3 regions of the Fictibacillus marinisediminis genome follow, and region 3 is predicted to be linked to each of the others. Evidence: riboswitches for the same ligand, from Rfam matches in the RefSeq annotation. Region 3 holds a riboswitch; each other region holds the start of a gene.
The links. A riboswitch is a leader RNA that binds a small molecule or an ion and turns the genes downstream of it on or off. The one in region 3 is predicted to bind S-adenosylmethionine.
Positions count from the first base shown of each region.

Region 1: another riboswitch for S-adenosylmethionine. It lies ahead of LCY76_RS17830 (YezD family protein); the one in region 3 lies ahead of LCY76_RS06145 (ABC transporter ATP-binding protein).
Region 2: another riboswitch for S-adenosylmethionine. It lies ahead of mtnK (S-methyl-5-thioribose kinase); the one in region 3 lies ahead of LCY76_RS06145 (ABC transporter ATP-binding protein).

Region 1 is NZ_JAIWJX010000002.1:3,339,544-3,342,821, reverse strand. Features, by position in the region: gene LCY76_RS17835 (sulfite exporter TauE/SafE family protein) at 1-895, opposite strand, end outside; SAM riboswitch class I at 1,120-1,230, shown strand; gene LCY76_RS17830 (YezD family protein) at 1,363-1,479, shown strand; gene LCY76_RS17825 (phosphoadenylyl-sulfate reductase) at 1,573-2,274, shown strand; gene sat (sulfate adenylyltransferase) at 2,302-3,278, shown strand, end outside.
Region 2 is NZ_JAIWJX010000002.1:1,605,880-1,609,157, forward strand. Features, by position in the region: gene mtnA (S-methyl-5-thioribose-1-phosphate isomerase) at 1-987, opposite strand, end outside; gene mtnK (S-methyl-5-thioribose kinase) at 993-2,204, opposite strand; SAM riboswitch class I at 2,286-2,439, opposite strand; gene LCY76_RS08740 (carbon-nitrogen family hydrolase) at 2,534-3,278, opposite strand, start outside.
Region 3 is NZ_JAIWJX010000002.1:1,109,023-1,112,300, reverse strand. Features, by position in the region: gene LCY76_RS06150 (ABC transporter permease) at 1-427, opposite strand, end outside; gene LCY76_RS06145 (ABC transporter ATP-binding protein) at 449-1,216, opposite strand; SAM riboswitch class I at 1,515-1,619, opposite strand; gene LCY76_RS06140 (VanW family protein) at 1,811-2,677, shown strand; gene LCY76_RS06135 (hypothetical protein) at 2,779-3,072, shown strand; gene LCY76_RS06130 (NUDIX domain-containing protein) at 3,124-3,278, opposite strand, start outside.

The sequences.
Region 1 (3,278 bases), 2.2 Mb from region 3:
GATTAGTGCTTTCAGTTTGTGGTCCTGCTGAGAAAGAATGTTTTTTATTTTTTCTAATGCTGAAGAAAATTGCCGCCAGCCAAACGACGACCAGCACGGTATAGACCGATTGCAGTGCAGTACCGGAGATTCCAGCGGACTGCAAAAGCGTCCGGGCGTTCGTTACAATAATCAATCCTCCAACAACCACACCTAAAATATGTGAAGGGATAATGCGGACGAGCCATGCGGCGATCGGTGCTGCGATTAATCCTCCCGCCATGAGGGCGATAACCCACATCCAGTTGACCTGCTCCCATCCGAGAGAGATGAGGAAACCGAGTGTAGCAGAAACGGCAACAGCAAATTCGCTCGTATCCACGGAACCGATAACCTTTCTTGTTGTTGTGCCGTTTTTGGCTAACAGGACAGGTGTGGCTACCGGTCCCCAGCCTCCTCCTCCGGTGGCATCCAAAAAGCCTGCAACAAGTCCGAGCGGGATGAGCTGCTTGCGGCTGAACGCTTTTTCATGATCAGCAGGCTTGGTGTTCTTTTTAAATAAAAATCGGTACAGAATAAAGAAACCAAGGAACAGCAGGAAAAAGGAAATATACGGTTTTACTGCGTCGCCAGGAAGATTGGATAAAAAGCAGGCACCGGTAAATGCCCCAATGGATCCCGGAATAATGAGACGAAAGATAATTTTACGGTCAACATTACCGAACCTGATGTGTGATGCACCTGAGGCGGCTGTCGTAACAACCTCTGCAAAGTGAACCGAAGCCGAAGCAACCGCCGGAGCGATCCCAAAGGCCAGCAGCAGGGAAGTCGAAGTCAGTCCGTAAGCCATACCGAGAGACCCGTCAATCAGTTGTGCAACGAGTCCAATCAGGGCCAGGATGATCAGTTTTTTCATTTTACTCCTCCTAACAAATAAAAGGCCCTTAACAGTAAAGTTAAGAGCCTTCGGTTTTTCCGATCAGCAGTGTATCTCTTTTCGAATTTAGTATCTACTATATTCAATGGAACGAAAGTCTGTCAATAAAATTTTCGGATATTTCAATAAATATTTTTTAATCCGATAAGAATAATAGGGTTTTCGAAAGCATAAATGTGTGTTATTATTTAAAAAAATAAAAAAACTTATCCAGAGCGGTGAAGGGAACTGGCCCGATGAAACCCGGCAACCTGCATTTTTTTTGCAAGGTGCTAACTCCAGCAGAATGTTTATTACATTTTGGAAGATAAGGTAATATGTTTACCTCGTCAGTCTTTCCGAAATGGAAAGGTTTTTTTATTGCCATTTTAATTCCTAAAAAAAACCGAACAAAACATATTAAACGAGGAGGTTCTGATGTGGTAAACGGTAAAAGCCAGGAAGAAATTTTTGAACAGTTAAAAGAAATGCTGAACAGTATCAAGTATGGGTCCATCACGTTAATTGTTCAGGATGGAAAGCTGATTCAGCTGGAAAAAAACGAAAAGGTACGTTTTAAATAAATATTCGCTGACTAGAAAACTAGAGGCGGTTTTAACATAGCAGGATGGCTGCTTATGGTTAAAGCTGCCTTTTTTATTGGAGGGGTGGTTAACATGCTCAAGTTTGACACATGGAAAGAACAGGAGTTTACGTTTCCGGAAGACAGTGAAACGAAGGGATCACTCGAAGTACTGAAATGGGCGTATGAGCAATATGGAGATGCACTGGTTTATGCTTGCAGCTTCGGTATAGAAGGCAGTGTCCTGGTGGATCTTGTATCCAGGGTCAAACCAGATGCAAGAGTCGTTTTCCTGGATACAGGCCTTCACTTCAAGGAAACGTACGAGGTGATCGAAAAGGCGAAAAAAAGATATCCAGAAATGAAGATTGAGATGAAGAAGCCTTCGCTGTCCTTGTTGGAACAGGCGGAAAAGCATGGCAGCGAGTTATGGAAAAGAGAACCGAACCTCTGCTGTTATATACGAAAGGTAGCCCCTCTCGAGGAAACACTGGACGGAGCACCGGCATGGCTGTCAGGTCTCCGGAGGGAGCAGTCGGCAGGGAGGAGCAATGTTCAGTACGTCAATAAGGATGAACGTTTTAAATCCGTGAAAATCTGTCCGCTGATCCATTGGACATGGAAGGAAATTTGGAGATACGCCTACAAGCAGAATCTGCCCTACAATCCGCTTCACGATCAGGGGTATCCGAGCATCGGCTGCGAGCCGTGCACGCTTCCGGCTGACGGGTCGGGTGATTCCCGCTCAGGACGCTGGTCAGGGCAAGGGAAAACAGAGTGTGGACTTCACGAATAATAAAGTAAAATTACAGGAGGAATTAACATGACATCAATTTTGCCGCATGGAGGAAAGCTGATAAACCGTTATGAACCAAATCTGCCAACGGACCACATTCAAAAGGAAGTGGAACTGGATGCTACATCCTTAAGTGATCTTGAACTGATCGGTGTAGGAGCCTACAGCCCAATTACCGGTTTTCTAAATGAAGAAGACTATCAATCTGTCGTTGATTCTCTACGTCTTGCTGATGGAACGGTTTGGAGCATTCCAATCGTCCTTCCAGTTCATGAAAAACAAGCCAGGACGCTATCAGCAGGAGATCAGGCGAGGCTCGTATTTGAGGGTGTAACGTACGGAGTCATCGAGGTGGAAGACCTTTACCGCCCGGACATTAAGCATGAAGCAGAGCAGGTCTACCAAACGGCAGATACTGCACACCCTGGGGTTAAAAAACTTCTGGAACGCCCTTCTTACTATGTCGGAGGATCAATCACTCTCGTAAAGAGGCCAGAAAAACAGAGGTTTACTGAATATCGTCTGGATCCAGCTGAAACCCGCCAAGTCTTCAGAGACAGGGGATGGAATACAGTTGTAGGTTTCCAGACAAGAAATCCTGTGCATAGAGCACACGAATACATTCAAAAAACAGCCCTTGAAACCGTAGATGGACTGTTCCTGAACCCGCTTGTTGGAGAAACGAAATCCGATGATATTCCCGCTGATGTGAGGATGGAAAGCTATGAAATCCTGCTTGAAAACTATTATCCGCAAGACCGGGTATTCTTGGCCGTATTTCCGGCAGCGATGAGATATGCAGGACCGAGGGAAGCCATTTTTCATGCGATGGTCCGCAAAAACTTCGGATGCACACACTTTATCGTTGGAAGGGATCATGCAGGTGTGGGTAATTATTATGGGACGTATGATGCACAAAAAATCTTTTCCAGGTTTACTCCGGAAGAACTAGGCATTACACTGATGTTCTTTGAACATAGCTTCTATTGTACAAAGTGCGAAGG
Region 2 (3,278 bases), 500 kb from region 3:
AATGATGGCGGTAATGTACTCATGGGGAGTGACATCAAAAGCCGGATTGAATACCTTCACGCCTTCTGGTGCGATGGGTTCTCCCTGAAAGTGGGTCACTTCTTCTGCCGGTCTTTCCTCAATGGGAATATCATCTCCAGTTGATGTGTTCAAATCGATCGTTGATAGAGGAGAGGCTACATAAAAAGGAATGCCGAGTGCTTTTGCCTGCAAGGCTAGTCCGAACGTCCCGATTTTATTGGCGGTATCTCCGTTGGCAGCGACTCTGTCACAGCCGACGATGACCGCAGCGATGTTTTTTGTTTTAAGTGTATGGGCAGCCATGTTATCCGTAATCAATGTTACATTAATACCTGCCTGCTGCAGCTCCCAGGCTGTTAAACGCGCCCCTTGAAATACCGGTCTTGTTTCATTAGCGTACACTGAGAGGTCCCAGCCTTTTTCTTTTGCTAAATACATGGGAGCCAGAGCTGTACCATACCGGGAAGTTGCAATTCCGCCAGCGTTGCAGTGCGTCATCAAACAATCCCCGTTTTTCAGCAAGGTCAATGCGTATTCCCCGATTTTACGGCAAGTTTCTTCATCTTCCTGCTGAATGAAAAGTGCCTCTTGCTCAATCAGCTGAACCGCTTCCTCAGTATCTCGGGCTTGTTCGGCAGAGCCTGTGACCCGGTCGAGGGCCCAGAACAAATTAACCGCAGTTGGCCGGGATCCGGCAAGGTAAGCTTTTTGCTGCAACAGCTTTGACTTGAACTCGTCATACGGCAGGGAATTGTTGGCCTTTGCCCATAACACGATTCCAAAAGCTGCGGCGATTCCAATGGCAGGTGCGCCTCTCACTTGCAATTTTTTTATGCAATCCCACACTTGTTCAATTGTCGTAACATTAATGTAGACGGTATGGCGGGGAAGCTGCTGCTGATCAAGCAGCAGAAGATGATCCCCTTTATATCTTAGTGATGAAATCCAGGTTTCTGTCGTACTCATAATCATTAAACACTCCTGATGTATGTGATAAATTCATCGATATTTTTTATTCTCTCAGCGTTCTTTACCCAATCGCTTCCAAGCTTAAGCACACGTTTTTTTAACTCGATTTGGCCATTGAAGTCTTCAATGGAATCAAGATCTTCGACATGGGCAAGCCCAATCGTGCGGCGGATCACTTCACAACCTGCAAAACCAATCATATCTGTAAAAATACTATTTAAAATCTCTTCCTCAAATTCAGGAAGTTTGGTTGCAGACTCTACACCCTCTGTTTTCCACAGTTCCCTGTAATGGGCAGTGAAGGTTTCCCAAGTGTCTTTGATCACGCTGAGCAAATAGCTCTGATATTCTTCGCGCCTAAGATTGTCAGAGATATGAAAGGACTGTGAGGCATGATTCAATGCAATATTGGCAAAAAAGTGGGCGATATCAAAGCCTTGAGGCCCATAATAAGCAAACTCGGAATCTATTAATTTTGTAGAAGTTTCGGTAACGAAAATACTTCCGGTATGGAGGTCACCATGCAACAGGGCCTCTGCACGCGTTAGAAATTTATATTTTAGAGAGGCAGCTCTCTGTTTGAGGAGAGTATCATTCCATAGTTTGGAAACGGCCTCCTTCAGCTCGGAAGGAAAATCGTTGGTGTTGATGTCATAAAACGGGTCAGTAAATACAAGGTCTTCGGTTATTTTGCAGAGTTCAGGGTTTGTAAACGTCTGGACAAGCTCTTTCTTCTCGAAAGGATGCAAATAGAAATCACTCGTATAGAACAGGCTTTTGGCAATAAATGTGCCGATGTGCTGTGCGAGATGAGGATATTTGACCCCTTCGATCAGACCTTTCCGCAGAATCACGTGAGAAGATAAGTCTTCCATTACAGTGAGAGCGAGATCCTGGTCTGTATAAAAAACTTCTGGAACATGCTCAGGAGCAAATTCTGCTGATTTTATTAAAGAGCTGCTTTCAATCCTTGCCCTGTCCAGTGTAAGCGGCCAGCTTTCTCCCACAACTTTGGCATAGGGAAGTGCCTGCTTTACGATAATGGATTTACCTGTATCTGCTTCGATTAGCCGAAAAACAAGGTTAAGATTACCGTCACCAATCTCATTGACTTTAATGTTTTGATAATCAGAAAACAGTTTGAGTTTTTGTGCCAGCCCCACCACGGTTTGTTCATTCAGTGGTTTGTAAGCCTGTTTGAGGGTTGTTGCCATCTATACTACCTCCGGAATTTTTTGTATGTAAAAAGGCCTCTTTTCTGTATGAAAAGAGGCCTGGATGTATAGCTTCCACGCCTCTTATCTTGCAAAACAAAGTTTTGCTGGAATTAGCACCGTGCCATACTGGATCTCCAGGCTTCTAGTAGTAGACGCCCCATTTTACAATGGTATTACGGTCGGTTGCTGGGTTTCATCGGGCCAAATTCCCTCCACCTGCTCTTGATAAGAGACAACAAATATAAAATTGTTAGAAAAAACAGAATGCAATAATAATTTACAATGGCAATCATACAATCTTATCCATTGTCCTGTCAAATCTTTTTTTAATAAAATTCTGGACGTCTGTCTTCAAACACAGGAATTCTGTTTCTTACTTCTTCAACAAGATCAGTGTCGACCTCAGCAAACAAAATGGTCTCTTCTTCTCCGTCTGTCTCTGCAATAATTTCTCCCCAGGGATCAATGACCATCGTGTGACCTGCGAACGTGTTGTTCTTATCACTGCCGACCCGGTTGCATGCCACAACGTAGCATTGGTTCTCAATGGCTCTTGTTATTAGCAGGTTCCGCCAGTGGCTCAGCCGCTGCGCCGGCCACTCGGCAGGAACAAACAGGATAGAGGCGCCTTCAAGAATATGGGAGCGAATCCATTCGGGGAAACGGATATCATAGCAGATGACACCGGCAGCCGGAACGTTTTCAAGCATGAAATTTCCTTTGCTGGAGCCCGGAGCAATATATTTTTCTTCCTGCATTAGCCGGATCAGATGGAGTTTACTGTATTCGCCGATCTGCTTACCTTTTCGGTTAAAGGCATACATGGTGTTATAGATTCCTTCATCCGTTTTCTTAGCGATGGAACCCGCAACAATGTTCACTTGGTATTTGCTGGCAAGCTCGCTCATTAATCGTTTGATCTCCTCGCCGTTTGTATCTCCTATCTCATCTAGTCTTTCTAGATCATAGCCTGTAGTCCACAGTTCAGGAAGAACAATCACATCTGGTTTTTTCATTGCTGCCTGTTCAATTCGTTTTGAAGCCCTCTTAATATTTTGCTTGGGATTGCCA
Region 3 (3,278 bases):
GAATGAATAACGGTATTACAGCTAACGATGGAATTGTCCGCAGCATCTGAAACGTAGGATCAAGTGATTGCTCTGTTTTGCTCGAGAAACCGACGGCCAGCCCGGCCAAAAGCCCAAGTCCCCCGCCAATTAAAAATCCTGTAAGCGCCCGGAACAAGCTGATTTTAAAATGTGTGAATAATTCCCCGGTACGAATCAATTCTTTAAATGCGATAAGGATTTCACTCGGCCTCGGCAGCAAGGTGGCAGAAATCAGCCCGTAAGCACCTGCCAGTTCCCAAACAATGATGATAAAAACCGGGAGTGCCAATCCTCTTGCCAAATGGGATTGGAATGGGTTTTTGCTCTGTTTTTTTGTTGCTGATTCCTTGATGCTTTGTTTACGCTCTACAGTCGTTCTTGTTAATACTCCAGTCTGATTGCTCATCACTTCATCTCCTTTGCATCGTTATCGGACGGCTGCAGTTTTCTCGAATTCCTCTACTTTTTCAAATTCACTCAACACACGCTGACGTATTTCCTGGAAGGCAGGATCTGTTTTTCTTCGGGGATGATTCAGCTCAATCGGTATCACTTCCCGAATCGTGCCGGGCCGGGGATTCATGATCACGACTCGGCTGGCAAGATAGATGGCCTCATCGATGTCGTGAGTCACAAAGATCATAGTCGTCCGGTTTTTCTGCCAGATATCGAGCAGCACCTCTTGCATATGTGACCGGGTAAAGGCATCCAACGCTCCAAATGGTTCATCCAGGAGGAGAACCTTAGGATTTCTGAGCAGGGCTCTTGCGATGGATACCCGCTGAGCCATTCCTCCCGACAGCTCTTTTGGATAGGCATTTTCAAAACCCTCCAGCCGGACCAAGTTAATCAGCTCTCGTACTCTTCCTTGTGTAGCATTTTCTTTCACAGGCAAGTTGGCCGCAATATTTTTTTCCACTGTCAGCCAGGGAAACAACCTGGGTTCTTGAAAAATAAATCCTTTATCAATACTTGGTCCTGAAACTTTTTGGTTATCCAGTAATACAGAGCCCTCATGGCTTGTATCCAATCCAGCAATTATTTTTAATAAGGTACTTTTCCCGCAGCCGCTCGGGCCGATCACCGTGATAAATTCTCCTTGATTCACATTGAGATCAATTTGTTCAAGTGCTTTTGTCACGCCTTTTCCCGTCTCAAAACTCCGATCGAGTTTACTAATTTGCAGTAAAGTCATTACGATCTCCCTTCTTCATTTCGTTTTGGCAAAAAGAAAACAACCGGAAACCTCCTTTTTAGGAAGCCTCCGGTTGTCCGGTCGACGTATCGTTTTGAACAATTGCAGCGAATAAAATTCCCCCTTTCAAATGAAAACAGGTCCAGGAACGAAAGAAAACCAAAGGCCATGTCTGCTAATGTCAAGACACGGCCTTTGGTTTACCAATCAGCTGTACGATATTTTTTTACTCACACATAAAAAACTTCCCCTTACCTGTCATGGACGTGTAAGGGGAAGTATAATTCATGTTCCGCCTTCCTTATCGTCCAAGCTGCTGCTTGTTGGATTTGGCACAGTTCTCTGAAAGAGTCCGCTGCCGAGGTTTCATGGGGCCAATTCCCTCCACCTCTCATAATAAGAAACGATTATGTAGTTTTTTTAAATCATATAAATCTCATCGGATTAATTGTTATTAAAACAGGTATGGAATGGAAAGTCAATAACTTTTTCGAAAAATCTAAAAAGTGCTTGGCTCTGCCAATATATTGAGCGATCCCCTGCACATAAAACGATACATCCTTCAACATACTAATTGTTGGGAGGTTGTTCTTTATGTTACTTTCATGGTTAACCGGTATGCTGCTGGCCGTACAGCCCGTCAGTACGCCGGCGAGTATATCATTGATGCAGCAAGGCCAAACCATCGCAATTATCGATCGAAAAGATTTTATGATTCCGCTTCCGGGTACACCAATGATCGATAGTGAAAAACTCGAGTTGTTCACGTTAAAATTGGAAAGACAGGTCTACCGTCCGCCTATTAATGCAAAGATCAACGAATCTGGAGGCATCATGCCTGGAGAAAACGGATCCATGCTTTATAAGAAAGCGTTTAAAGAACAGTTTTATGCCAATTTCTTCAGCAAGGGACCTGCTAAACTTGAAATCCCTCAATTAACCGTACATCCCAGGGTTGACAGTGAGCTGCTCGGAAATATCAGGACCAATCACCTTGCTCAGTATGTTACCTATTTCAACCGTTCTCATTCATCCAGGACCCATAATATTTCACTTGCCGCAAAAGCGATTGATAATCAAGTCGTGTTTCCTGGAGAGACCTTTTCCTTTAACGGGGTCGTAGGCAGACGGACTACTGACAAAGGGTACATGCGTGCACCTGTTATTGTTCGTGGAGAGCTTTCAGAAGGAGTCGGCGGAGGAATCTGCCAGGTCTCCTCTACTCTTTTTAATGCCGTGGACCGGGCTGGACTTCATATTGTGCAGCGTTTTTCACACAGCCGAAGTGTACCTTATGTTCCAAAAGGCAGGGATGCGACCGTCAGCTGGTACGGGCCTGATTTCCGTTTTCAAAACCGTTATAACCAGCCGATCCTGATCCGGGCCAAAACCTATGGAGGGAGCATGATGGTGATGATTTCATCTTCTGATGTCATACATGTTCCTTCGAAAAAGCCCTGATATCAGGTTCGGTCAGTAATTGTGTCAACATTGTTAACCATTGAGCAAACCCATTCCAATTTCATAATTACGGTGATAGAATAAACGAGGATTTGATCATCTTGGAGAGAAGTGATGACATGAAAAGTCTTCCGTTTTTCTATATGCTGTTCTTAATCAATGGATTGCTGCTTGCCGGTGGATTAGTAAGTCCGACTTACCTTGTTGTAGCCCGCTGGAGCATGATCTTCTTTAATATAACGGCCCTTGCTGCTCTTATTTATTTCAAAGAACATGGCAAGGGAGCAAGATGGAGCAAAGTTTCTTCCCGAGGCCGTCTTGTATGGTGGGGAGCTTTCTTGTTCAATGTTGTTTCTGCAGCGAATGAAGTGCTTCATTCCGGACTGTTTCAATAATCAATCATTAACCTTTACAGCTCAGCGTAATGCTGAGCTTTTTTATTTTCCTTAAATACCTTTGAGCCACGCTGGATTTTCTTTTAAAAGCCTGGATAAAAAACGAAGCTGCGGAAAGGGCACCAGATTAAGATTACGGTCCATCTTCTCTCTTTCTACAACAATTCCATTGCGGGTTATATACTCACCAAAAGTCAGCGTCCTGC